Regions from separate parts of the Aquincola sp. J276 genome, predicted to be linked through region 2. Evidence: predicted binding sites of a transcription regulator. Region 2 holds the regulator's gene; the other holds the start of a gene.

Region 1 (4,906 bases), 1.6 Mb from region 2:
GGCCCGGGCCGCCACTTCCTCCGACCGGCTGTTGGCGAAGCCCTTCTCCACGAACACCTCCAGCGCCGCGGCCAGCAACTCGTGCGGCCGGGCTTCCTTGCGACGCTGGCGCGTGGCGCGCGGGGGCTCGTGGGCGGGGGAGGACATCCAGGGCGGTTGTTACTGACTGGTCAGTCATTAATGTAGCCCCCTGAACAGGGAGGGTCAACCGCGGCAGGGCGGCTTGGTTAAGCTGCCCGCCATGCACAGAAGAACCACCTTGCGCACGGTGGCGGCACTCATGGCCGCCGGCGCGCTGGCCGGGCTGGCGGGCTGCGGCACGCTGGGCCTGCCCGACCGCATCGTCATCACCGAGGCCCAGCTGCAGGAACGGCTGGTGTCGGACTTTCCGCAGCAGCGGCGGGTGCTGTCGCTGGTGGACTTCACCCTCCAGCAGCCGGTGCTGCGCCTGCTGCCGGCGCAAAACCGCGTGGCGGTGCAGTGGCCGCTGCAGGCCACCGAGCGCCTGACCCGCAAGGCCGCCGCCGGCCTGCTGGATGCCGACAGCATGCTGCGTTTCGACGCCGGCGACATGACGCTGCGGCTGGCGCAGGTGCGGGTGGCCTCGCTGCAGCTGGCTGATGCCGGCGGGCCGTGGCCGCAGCCGGTGCAGCAGGCCGCCGCGGTGGTGGCCGAACAATTGCTTGAAGGCCAGATGGTGTGGCGTGCCTCCACACGCCAGGCCGAGCGGCTGCGCCAGGCCGGCGTGCAGCAGGTCGACGTGCGCATCACCGAGGCCGGCATCGAGCTGGCGCTGGGCAGCACGCCCCGCTGACGGCGGGCGGCGCCGCGCGGCGCGTGCCTCCGGGCCGTCATCACCCCGCCGGTATCATCGCCGGCTCTTTTTTGACCAACGCCCTGGGCGGGAGGCTTCTACGTGGATGTGATGTTGCTGGTGAAGGCTGCGGTGATGGGCCTGGTGGAAGGCTTCACCGAATTCCTGCCAATCTCGTCGACCGGCCATCTGATCCTCGCCGCCTCGCTGCTCGACTTCACCGGCAACGGCGCCAAGGTCTTCGAGATCGCCATCCAGACCGGCGCGATGTTCGCGGTGATCTGGGAATACCGGCAGCGCCTCGGCCGCACCGTGGCCGGCATCACGCACGACCCCGTCGCGCAGCGCTTTGCGCGCAACGTCATCATCGCCTTCATCCCGGCCGTGGTGCTGGGCCTGGCGCTGGGCAGCGCCATCAAGGCGCGGCTGTTCCATCCGGTGCCGGTGGCCATGGCCTTCATCGTCGGCGGCCTGATCATCCTGTGGGTGGAGCGGCGCCATCGCCGGCAGTTCGGCGAGCGCGACCTGGAAGGCGGCCGGCTCGCACGGGTGGAAACGGTGGACGACATGACGGCCCTGGACGCGCTGAAGGTGGGCCTGATCCAGTGCCTGGCGCTGATTCCCGGCACCAGCCGCTCGGGCTCCACCATCATCGGCGCGATGCTGTTCGGCTTCTCGCGCAAGGCCGCGGCCGAGTTCAGCTTCTTCCTGGGCATCCCCACGCTGATGGGCGCCGGCGCCTACTCGGTGTGGAAGGAGCGTGCGGCGCTGAGCATGGCCGACGCACCGATGTTCGCCGTGGGCCTGGCCTTCGCCTTCATCAGCGCGCTGATCTGCATCCGCTGGCTGATCCGCTATGTGTCCAGCCACGACTTCACCGTCTTCGCCTGGTACCGCATCGTGTTCGGCGCCATCGTGCTGCTCACGGCCTACACCGGCTGGGTGGAGTGGTCGGCCTGACGGTCGGGGCCCGTGTCGGCCGCATCACTGTGATGCGGACATTTCATGCCTGAGCCCGCGCGGCGGCCCGCCTGCCGCCGCTAGCATGCTTCCTCACAGGAGAGGAACGCCATGCTCACGCTCATCATCGGCAACAAGAACTATTCGTCGTGGTCCATGCGGCCCTGGGTGCTGCTCAAGCACTTCGGCATCCCGTTCACCGAGCGGAAGCTGCGCTTCAGCCAGGACCCGGCCGCCGCCTTCCACACCGAGCTGGCGCGCATCACGCCAGTGGGCCTGGTGCCGGTGCTGCTGGACGAGGGCTTCGCGGTGTGGGACACGCTGGCCATCGTGGAATACGTGGCCGAGCTGTTTCCGCAGCATGCGGTGTGGCCGCGTGAGCGGCAGGCCCGCGCCCGCGCGCGCAGCCTGGTGGCGGAGATGCACTCGGGCTTCGGCGCGCTGCGCCAGCACATGCCGCAGAACATCGAGGCCTCGCTGCCCTCGGTCGGCAAGCGCATCCTGGCCGAGCAGCCCGACGTGCGGCGCAACCTCGATCGCATCGTCGGCATGTGGACCGCGGCGCTGAACGACAGCGGCGGGCCTTTCCTGTTCGGCGAGTTCAGCGCGGCCGATGCCTTCTATGCACCCCTGGCCGGCCGCCTCATCACCTATGGCGTGCCGCTGCCGGCGGAGCTGACCGCCTACGTGGACCGGCTGTGGGCCTCGCCCGGCGTGGCCGCCTGGGTGGCCGACGCGAAGCAGGAAAAGGACTTCATCGACTTCGAGGAGCCCTATCGCAAGTCCGCTTCCGACGCAGGCTGAAGGGCCGGCGGCTTCAGGCCGCCGCCACGCGGGTGAACACCAGGTCCCACACGCCGTGGCCCAGGTTCAGGCCGCGCTGCTCGAACTTGGTCAGCGGCCGGTAGTCGGGCCGCGGCGCGTAGCCTTCCGCGGTGTTGCGCAGCTGCGGCTCGGCGCCCAGCACCTCCAGCATCTGCACCGCGTAGTCCTGCCAGTCGGTGGCGCAATGCAGGTAACCGCCCGGCGCGATGTGCTGGACCAGCCGGGCCACGAAGGCCGGCTGCAGCAGCCGGCGCTTGTGGTGCTTCTTCTTGTGCCAGGGGTCGGGAAAGAAAATGTGCACGCCGGCCAGCGAGCCGGGCGGGATCATGTCGCGCAGCACCTCCACCGCATCGTGCTGCACCAGGCGCAGGTTGGTCAGGTCTTCCTCGCCGATGCGCTTGAGCAGCGCGCCCACGCCGGGCTCGTGCACCTCCACGCCGATGAAGTCGGTGTCGGGCCGCGCCGCGGCGATCTGCGCGGTGGCGCCGCCCATGCCGAAGCCGATCTCCAGCACCACCGGCGCGCTGCGGCCGAAGGCGGCCGCATAGTCCAGCGGCGCGGGCTGGTAGGGCAGCAGGAACCGGGGACCCAGTTCGGCCAGCGCCCGTTGCTGGCCCGTGCCCATGCGCCCGGCGCGCAGCACGAAACTGCGGATGGGTCGGCGGGGGCGTTGGTCGTCGGTCATGGCGTGCGGCGGGGCAGGTGCGAAGGGGCGGCATTGTCGCCGAGCGGGCCGGCGGCCCGGTGGGCGCCGCGGCTTGACCGCCATCAAGCCGGCTGCCGCCACCCACCCCAGAATCGCAGGCATGAAACCGCCGCTCACCCGCCCCCGCAGCCTGCTGGTGGCCACCGACCTCAGCAGCCGCTGCGACCGTGCCATCGACCGCGCGGTGCTGCTGGCGCGCGAATGGGGCGCCCGGCTGGTGGTGGTCACGGTGCCGGAGCGTGCGCAGCTGGGCCAGCTGCAGGCGCAAGGGCCGCTGGCCGTCACCGGCGAGGAAGCCGAGCTGCTGCAGGCACAGGCCCGCCGCCGGCTGCAGGCCGAGCTGGGCGAAGCCGGCGTGCCCTATGACGTGCAGGTGGCGCATGGTCCGGTGGGCGCGGCGCTGCTGAAGGTGGCGGACGAGCAGCGCTGCGACCTCATCGTCACCGGCACCGCGCGCGCCCATGGCCTGGGCCGGCTGGTGCTGGGCTCCACGGTCGACCTGCTGGTGCGGCGCTCGCCGGTGCCGGTGCTGGTGGTGCGCCAGCGCGGCCGCCGGGCCTATCCGCGGCTGATCGTGGCCAGCGACTGGTCGCCGCCCTCGCGCCATGCGCTGGAAGTGGCGGCCACCGGCTGGCCAGAGGCACCGATCACCTTGTTCCATGCCTTCGGCGCCGCCTATCCCGCGCGCGCCGGGGTGGACCTGGCCTCGGCCCGCGACGCGGGTGGGGAGCAGGCCACCCGCGCGGCCGCCGCCTTCATCGCCGGGTGCACCCTGCCCGAGCCGGTGCGGCTGCGGCTGCGGCTGTGGCTGGACTCGGGCGACCCCGGCCTGTTGCTGCAGCAGCACGGCTGGCGGCATCCTGAGGACCTGGTGGTGCTGGGCACCGCCGGCCGCAGCGGCCTGGCCGCGATGCTGCTGGGCAGCGTGGCCGAGCGGCTGCTCGACATGATCGAGAACGACGTGCTGCTGGTGCGGCCGGTGTGAAGCGTGGCTTCACGGTGAAGAAAGCTTCCGCTGACTGGCGGCGGCGCACGGCGCGGCCGAAGATGAGGCCATCGCAACCTCTTGGAACCGCACCATGAAGATCGCCCTGATCGGCGGCACCGGCTTCGTCGGCAAGGCCGTGCTCGATGAACTGCTGCGCCGCGGCCATGCCGTGACCGCGCTGGCCCGCGACACCGGCAAGTACGCCGGCCGCGACGGCGTGACCGCCGTGAAGGCCGATGCGCTGGACGCGCAGCAGGTGGCCGCCGCCGTCGCCGGCCACGACGCCGTGATCGACGCCTACAACCCCGGCTGGGGCCTGCCCGACATCCACGACCTGTTCCTCAAGGGCACCGAAGCCATCCTCGACGGCGTGCAGGCCGCGGGCCTGAAGCGCGTGCTGGTGGTCGGCGGCGCCGGCAGCCTGTTCATCGCGCCGGGGCTGCAGTTGATCGATACGCCGGAGTTCCCGGCCGAGTGGAAGCAGGGCGCGCTGGCCGCCCGCGAGGCGCTGAACCGCATCCGCGGCCGCAACGCGCTCGACTGGACCTTCCTGTCGCCGCCGGTGCACCTGGCGCCCGGCGAGCGCACCGGCGCCTACCGCGTGGGCGGCGAC
Region 2 (4,906 bases):
CATCGCACTGGCCGTATGGGTGTGGCTGCCCACCCGCCGCGCCGCGCTGGACGAAGCCGCGCTGCTGCCCTTCAACGACGACATGCACAAGGAAGGAAGGAGCTCATGAGCGACTTCATCAACAGCGGCTGGGCGCTCTTCGTCGCAGGCGCCACCATCGTCAGCCTGGTGTTTTGCCTGGCCCTGCTGTTCATCGCGGCACGCCGCCGCGTGATGGCCGACGACAACACCACCGGCCACGTGTGGGACGACAACCTGGTGGAGCTGAACAACCCGCTGCCGCGCTGGTGGATGTGGCTGTTCATCATCACGGTGCTGTTCGCCGCCATCTACCTGACCACCTATCCGGGCCTGGGCAGCCACCAGGGCACGCTGGGCTGGTCCAGCGCCGGCCAGCTGGATGCCGAGAAGGCCAAGGCCCGCGAGGCCGCGGCCCCGGTGTATGCGGCCTTCACCGGCAAGCCGGTGGAGGAACTGGCGCGCAACGAGCAGGCCATGGGCATCGGCGAGCGGCTGTTCGCCAACAACTGCGCCACCTGCCACGGTGCGGATGCCCGCGGCAGCAAGGGCTTCCCCAACCTGACGGACCGCGACTGGCTGTGGGGCGGCTCGCACGAGAAGATCGTCGAGACCATCACCCAGGGCCGCCAGGGCATGATGCCGCCGATGGCCGCGGCGGTGGGCGGCTCGCAGGACGTGCGCAACGTCGCCCAGTACGTGCTGAGCCTGTCGGGCGCGCCGCACGACGCCATCGCCGCCCACCTGGGCAAGGACAAGTTCAGCGCCTGCGCGGCCTGCCACGGCCCGCGTGGCCAGGGCAACCCGGCGCTGGGTGCGCCCAACCTCAGCGACCGCATCTGGCTGCACGGCTATGGCGAGGCGGCCATCATCGCGATGATCACCAACGGCAAGACCAACGTGATGCCGGCCCATGGCACGCGGCTGAGCCCGGAGCAGATCAACGTGCTGGCCGCCTACGTGTGGAACCTCTCGCAGCCTGCCACGGTGGCCAAGGCGCCCTGATCCGTCATGTCCGCCCAGCCCAAGCCCACGCGTGTCGTGTGGCTGTACGAGTCCCAGAAGAAGGTCTATCCGCGTTCGGTCAAGGGCTGGTTCGCGTCATGGCGCTGGGCCATGGTGTGGTTCACGCAGATCCTGTTCTACGGCCTGCCCTGGCTGCGCTGGGAGGGCCGCCCGGCGGTGCTGTTCGACCTGGCGGCGCGGCGCTTCTACATCTTCGACCTGATCCTGTATCCGCAGGACTTCATCTACCTCACCGGGCTGCTGATCCTCAGCGCCTATGCGCTGTTCTTCTTCACCGCGGTGGGCGGGCGGCTGTGGTGCGGCTATGCCTGTCCGCAGACGGTCTACACCGAGATCTTCCTGTGGGTGGAGCACCGGCTGGAGGGCGAGCGCGGCGCCCGCATGAAGCTCGATGCCGGCCGCTGGAACGTCGAGAAGCTGTGGCGCAAGGGCGGCAAGCACGCCATCTGGCTGGCCATCGCGCTGTGGACGGGCTTCACCTTCGTCGGCTACTTCACGCCCATCCGCACGCTGTGGGCCGAGGCCTTCACGCTGACCTTCGGGCCGTGGGAGTGGTTCTGGGTGCTGTTCTACGGCTTCGCCACCTATGGCAACGCCGGCTTCATGCGCGAGCAGGTGTGCAAGTACATGTGCCCCTATGCCCGCTTCCAGAGCGCGATGTTCGACCATGACACGCTGATCGTCAGCTACGACGAGAAGCGCGGCGAGCCGCGTGGCAAGCGCGGCCGCGATGCCGACAAGGCCAGCCTGGGCGTGGGCGACTGCATCGACTGCGGCCTGTGCGTGCAGGTATGCCCCACCGGCATCGACATCCGCAACGGCCTGCAGTACGAATGCATCGCCTGCACCGCCTGCATCGACGCCTGCAACGGCGTGATGGACAAGATGCACCAGCCGCGCGGACTGATCCGCTATGCCACCCAGAACGCGATGGCGCTGGACGTGCAGGCGCCCGGCCAGCTGCTGCGCCGCATCGCGCGGCCGCGGGTGCTGGTGTATGGCGCGGTGCTGCTGCTGATCTCCGGCGCGTTCATCGTCAGCCTGATGCAGCGCTCGCCACTGAAGGTGGACGTGGTGCGCGACCGTGCCTCGCTGGCGCGCATCGTCGACGAAGGCCGCATCGAGAACGTCTACCGGCTGCAGCTGATGAACGCCAGCAGCGAGGTGCAGCGCTACCGGCTGGCGGTCAGCGGCATCGAAGGCGCGCAGCTGGCCGAGCATGCGCCACTGGTGCTGCAGCCCGCCGAGGCCCGCTGGTTCGTGCTGCAGGTGCAGCTGCCGCCGCAGGCCGCGCAGTCGCTGGGCAGCGGCGCGCATCCTCTCCGCTTCCAGGTGGTGTCCGAGCCAGGCAGCCTGCCGGCCGACGTCACCGAGAAGTCCACCTTCGTCGTTCCGCGCTGAAACAGGCGCCCGAGGACCCGTCATGAAATCGCTCGATGTGCAACCCGTGATGCCCTGGTGGCGCGTGCCCGCCGTATGGCTCGTGGTGGGCGGCCCCGCCGCGGTGGTGGTGGCCGGCATCGCCACCGCGGTGATCGCGGTGCGCGGCGCCGACCCGGTGGTGGCGCCTTCGGCCATTCCGCGCGCCGTCACGCAGCTCACGGTGGACACGCCGGCACCGGCCCCGGCGCCGCGGCAGGCGCCCGCCGAGCCCGAGGCCCGGCCGTGAGCTTCGCGCTGCGCGCCGTGCTGATCGGCTGGCCGGCCTTCGTGATGGCCGGCGTGCTGGAGATGCTGGTGTTCGCGGTGGTCGACCCCGCCTCGCTCACCTGGTTCGGCCACGAGCCGATCGGCTGGAGCCACAGCGCGGTCTACACCGTCACCTTCCTGATCTTCTGGGCGGTGATCGCCACCGCCGGCGCCATCACCCAGCTGCTGGGCGAGCCGGTGCTCAGCAGGTCGACGCGTTGACCAGCTTGCGCAGGCCTTCCTGATCGGCGATGCGGATATGGCGCTGCTTGACCTCCAGCAGCCCTTCCTCCTGGAACTTGGAGAAGGTGCGGCTGACTGTCTCCAGCTTCAGGCCCAGGTAGCTGCCGATCTCCTCGCGCGTCATGCGCAGCACCAGGGCCGAGGCCGAGAAGCCGCGCGACTGCAGCCGCTGCGTGAGGTTGAGCAGGAAGGCGGCCAGCCGCTCCTCGGCCCGCATGCTGCCCAGCAGCAGCATCACGCCGTGGTCGCGAACGATCTCGCGGCTCATGATCTTGTGGAACTGCCGCTGCAGGTCGGTGAACTCGCGCGACAGGTTCTCCAGCTCGCTGAACGGGATCACGCACACCTGCGAGTCCTCCAGCGCCACAGCATCGCAGTTGTGGCGGTCGGTGCTGATGCCGTCCAGCCCCAGCAGCTCGCCGGCCATCTGGAAGCCGGTGACCTGGTCGCGGCCGTCCTCGGCCGACACGCAGGTCTTGAAGAAGCCGGTGCGCACCGCGTAGAGCGAATGGAAGGCATCGCCGGTGCGGAACAGCGCCGCGCCACGCGGCACGTTGCGGCGCGCATCCACCAGGGTGTCCAGGCGCTCCAGGTCGGGTTGAGAAAGGCCCAGCGGCAGACACAGCTCACGCAGGTTGCAACTGGAGCAAGCCACCTTGAGTGGCTCGATGCGAATGGTAGGTGTGGGGCTATTCACTGCTTAGCCGTCCTGGTTGAGCTCAGTCAAGGATTGTTGCGCGCCCGCCCTCGCAGGCAGTTGCGCCACATCAAGCACGCCAGGCCGGTCCTCCGGCAAAGTTGAATGCGATGAACGCGATCGGTACCACTCTTCGCACCGCCCCCTGGACACCGAGTTGCTGCGCCGATTCGACGTGCCGGGGCCACGGTACACCTCCTATCCTACGGCTGATCGCTTTATTGAAGCTTTCGGCGCTGATGCCCATGCCAATGCGCTGCGGCTGCGCTCGGAAGCCAGCGTGGGCGGGGGCCAGCCGCTGTCGATCTACGTGCACGTGCCGTTCTGCGAATCGGTCTGCTATTACTGCGCCTGCAACAAGGTCATCACCCGCCGGCATGAGCGCGCAGTGCCCTTTCTGCAGGCCCTGGCCGCCGAGGTGGCGCTGCATTCGGATGCGCTGGGGCGCGGCCAGGCGGTCTCGCAGGTGCACCTGGGCGGTGGCTCGCCCACCTTCCTGAACGACGAGGAACTGGCGCAGCTGATGGACCTGCTGCGCGCGCACTTCCGCATCGTGCCGGGGGCGGAGCTGTCCATCGAGATCGACCCGCGCACCGTGGACGCGCAGCGCCTGGCCGCACTGCGCGGCATGGGCTTCAACCGGCTGAGCTTCGGCGTGCAGGACTTCGACGCCCGCGTGCAGCAGGCGGTGCACCGGGTGCAGCCGCTGGAGATGGTGCGCGGCCTGATGCAGTCGGCCCGCGCGCTGGGCTTCAATTCCATCAACGTCGACCTGATCTACGGCCTGCCGCAGCAGACCCAGCTCAGCGTGGCCACCACCATCGCGCAGGTGATCGAACTCCAGCCCGACCGCATCGCGCTCTATGCCTATGCCCACCTGCCTGCACGCTTCAAGCCGCAGCGGCGCATCCATGCCGCCGAGCTGCCACCGGCCGCCGACCGGGTGCTGATGCTGGAAGGCGCGGTGGCGCAGTTCCTGGACGCAGGCTACGTGTACATCGGCATGGACCACTTCGCCCGGCCCACCGACCCGCTGGCCATCGCCAAGCGGCAGGGCCGGCTGCACCGCAACTTCCAGGGCTACAGCACGCAGCCGGACTGCGACCTGATCGGCCTCGGGCCCTCGGCCATCAGCCGCATCGGCGCTTCCTACAGCCAGAACGCGAAGGACCTGCAGGGCTGGTACGACGCGCTGGCGCAGGGACGCTTCGCGGTGGAGCGCGGCCTGGCGCT

Evidence for each region. The regulator FNR, encoded in region 2, switches genes on or off when oxygen is low (the NO sensors DNR and NnrR bind a similar motif). The targets are predictions, from matches to a motif close to TTGATNNNNATCAA.
Region 1: LRS14_RS08550 (universal stress protein) is a predicted target of FNR. The motif match lies at 3,358-3,371, and genes of this name have one in related genera.

Annotation. Positions count from the first base shown of each region.
Region 1 covers NZ_JAJONC010000001.1:1,874,410-1,879,315, reverse strand. Annotated here, with positions in the region: gene LRS14_RS08575 (TetR/AcrR family transcriptional regulator) at 1-147, opposite strand, end outside; gene LRS14_RS08570 (DUF1439 domain-containing protein) at 242-814, shown strand; gene LRS14_RS08565 (undecaprenyl-diphosphate phosphatase) at 917-1,774, shown strand; gene LRS14_RS08560 (glutathione S-transferase family protein) at 1,886-2,578, shown strand; gene trmB (tRNA (guanosine(46)-N7)-methyltransferase TrmB) at 2,592-3,284, opposite strand; gene LRS14_RS08550 (universal stress protein) at 3,406-4,290, shown strand; gene LRS14_RS08545 (NAD(P)-dependent oxidoreductase) at 4,385-4,906, shown strand, end outside.
Region 2 covers NZ_JAJONC010000001.1:281,358-286,263, reverse strand. Annotated here, with positions in the region: gene LRS14_RS01370 (cbb3-type cytochrome c oxidase subunit 3) at 1-109, shown strand, start outside; gene ccoP (cytochrome-c oxidase, cbb3-type subunit III) at 106-1,023, shown strand; gene ccoG (cytochrome c oxidase accessory protein CcoG) at 1,030-2,445, shown strand; gene LRS14_RS01355 (hypothetical protein) at 2,468-2,713, shown strand; gene LRS14_RS01350 (hypothetical protein) at 2,710-2,955, shown strand; gene fnr (fumarate/nitrate reduction transcriptional regulator Fnr) at 2,936-3,652, opposite strand; gene hemN (oxygen-independent coproporphyrinogen III oxidase) at 3,831-4,906, shown strand, end outside.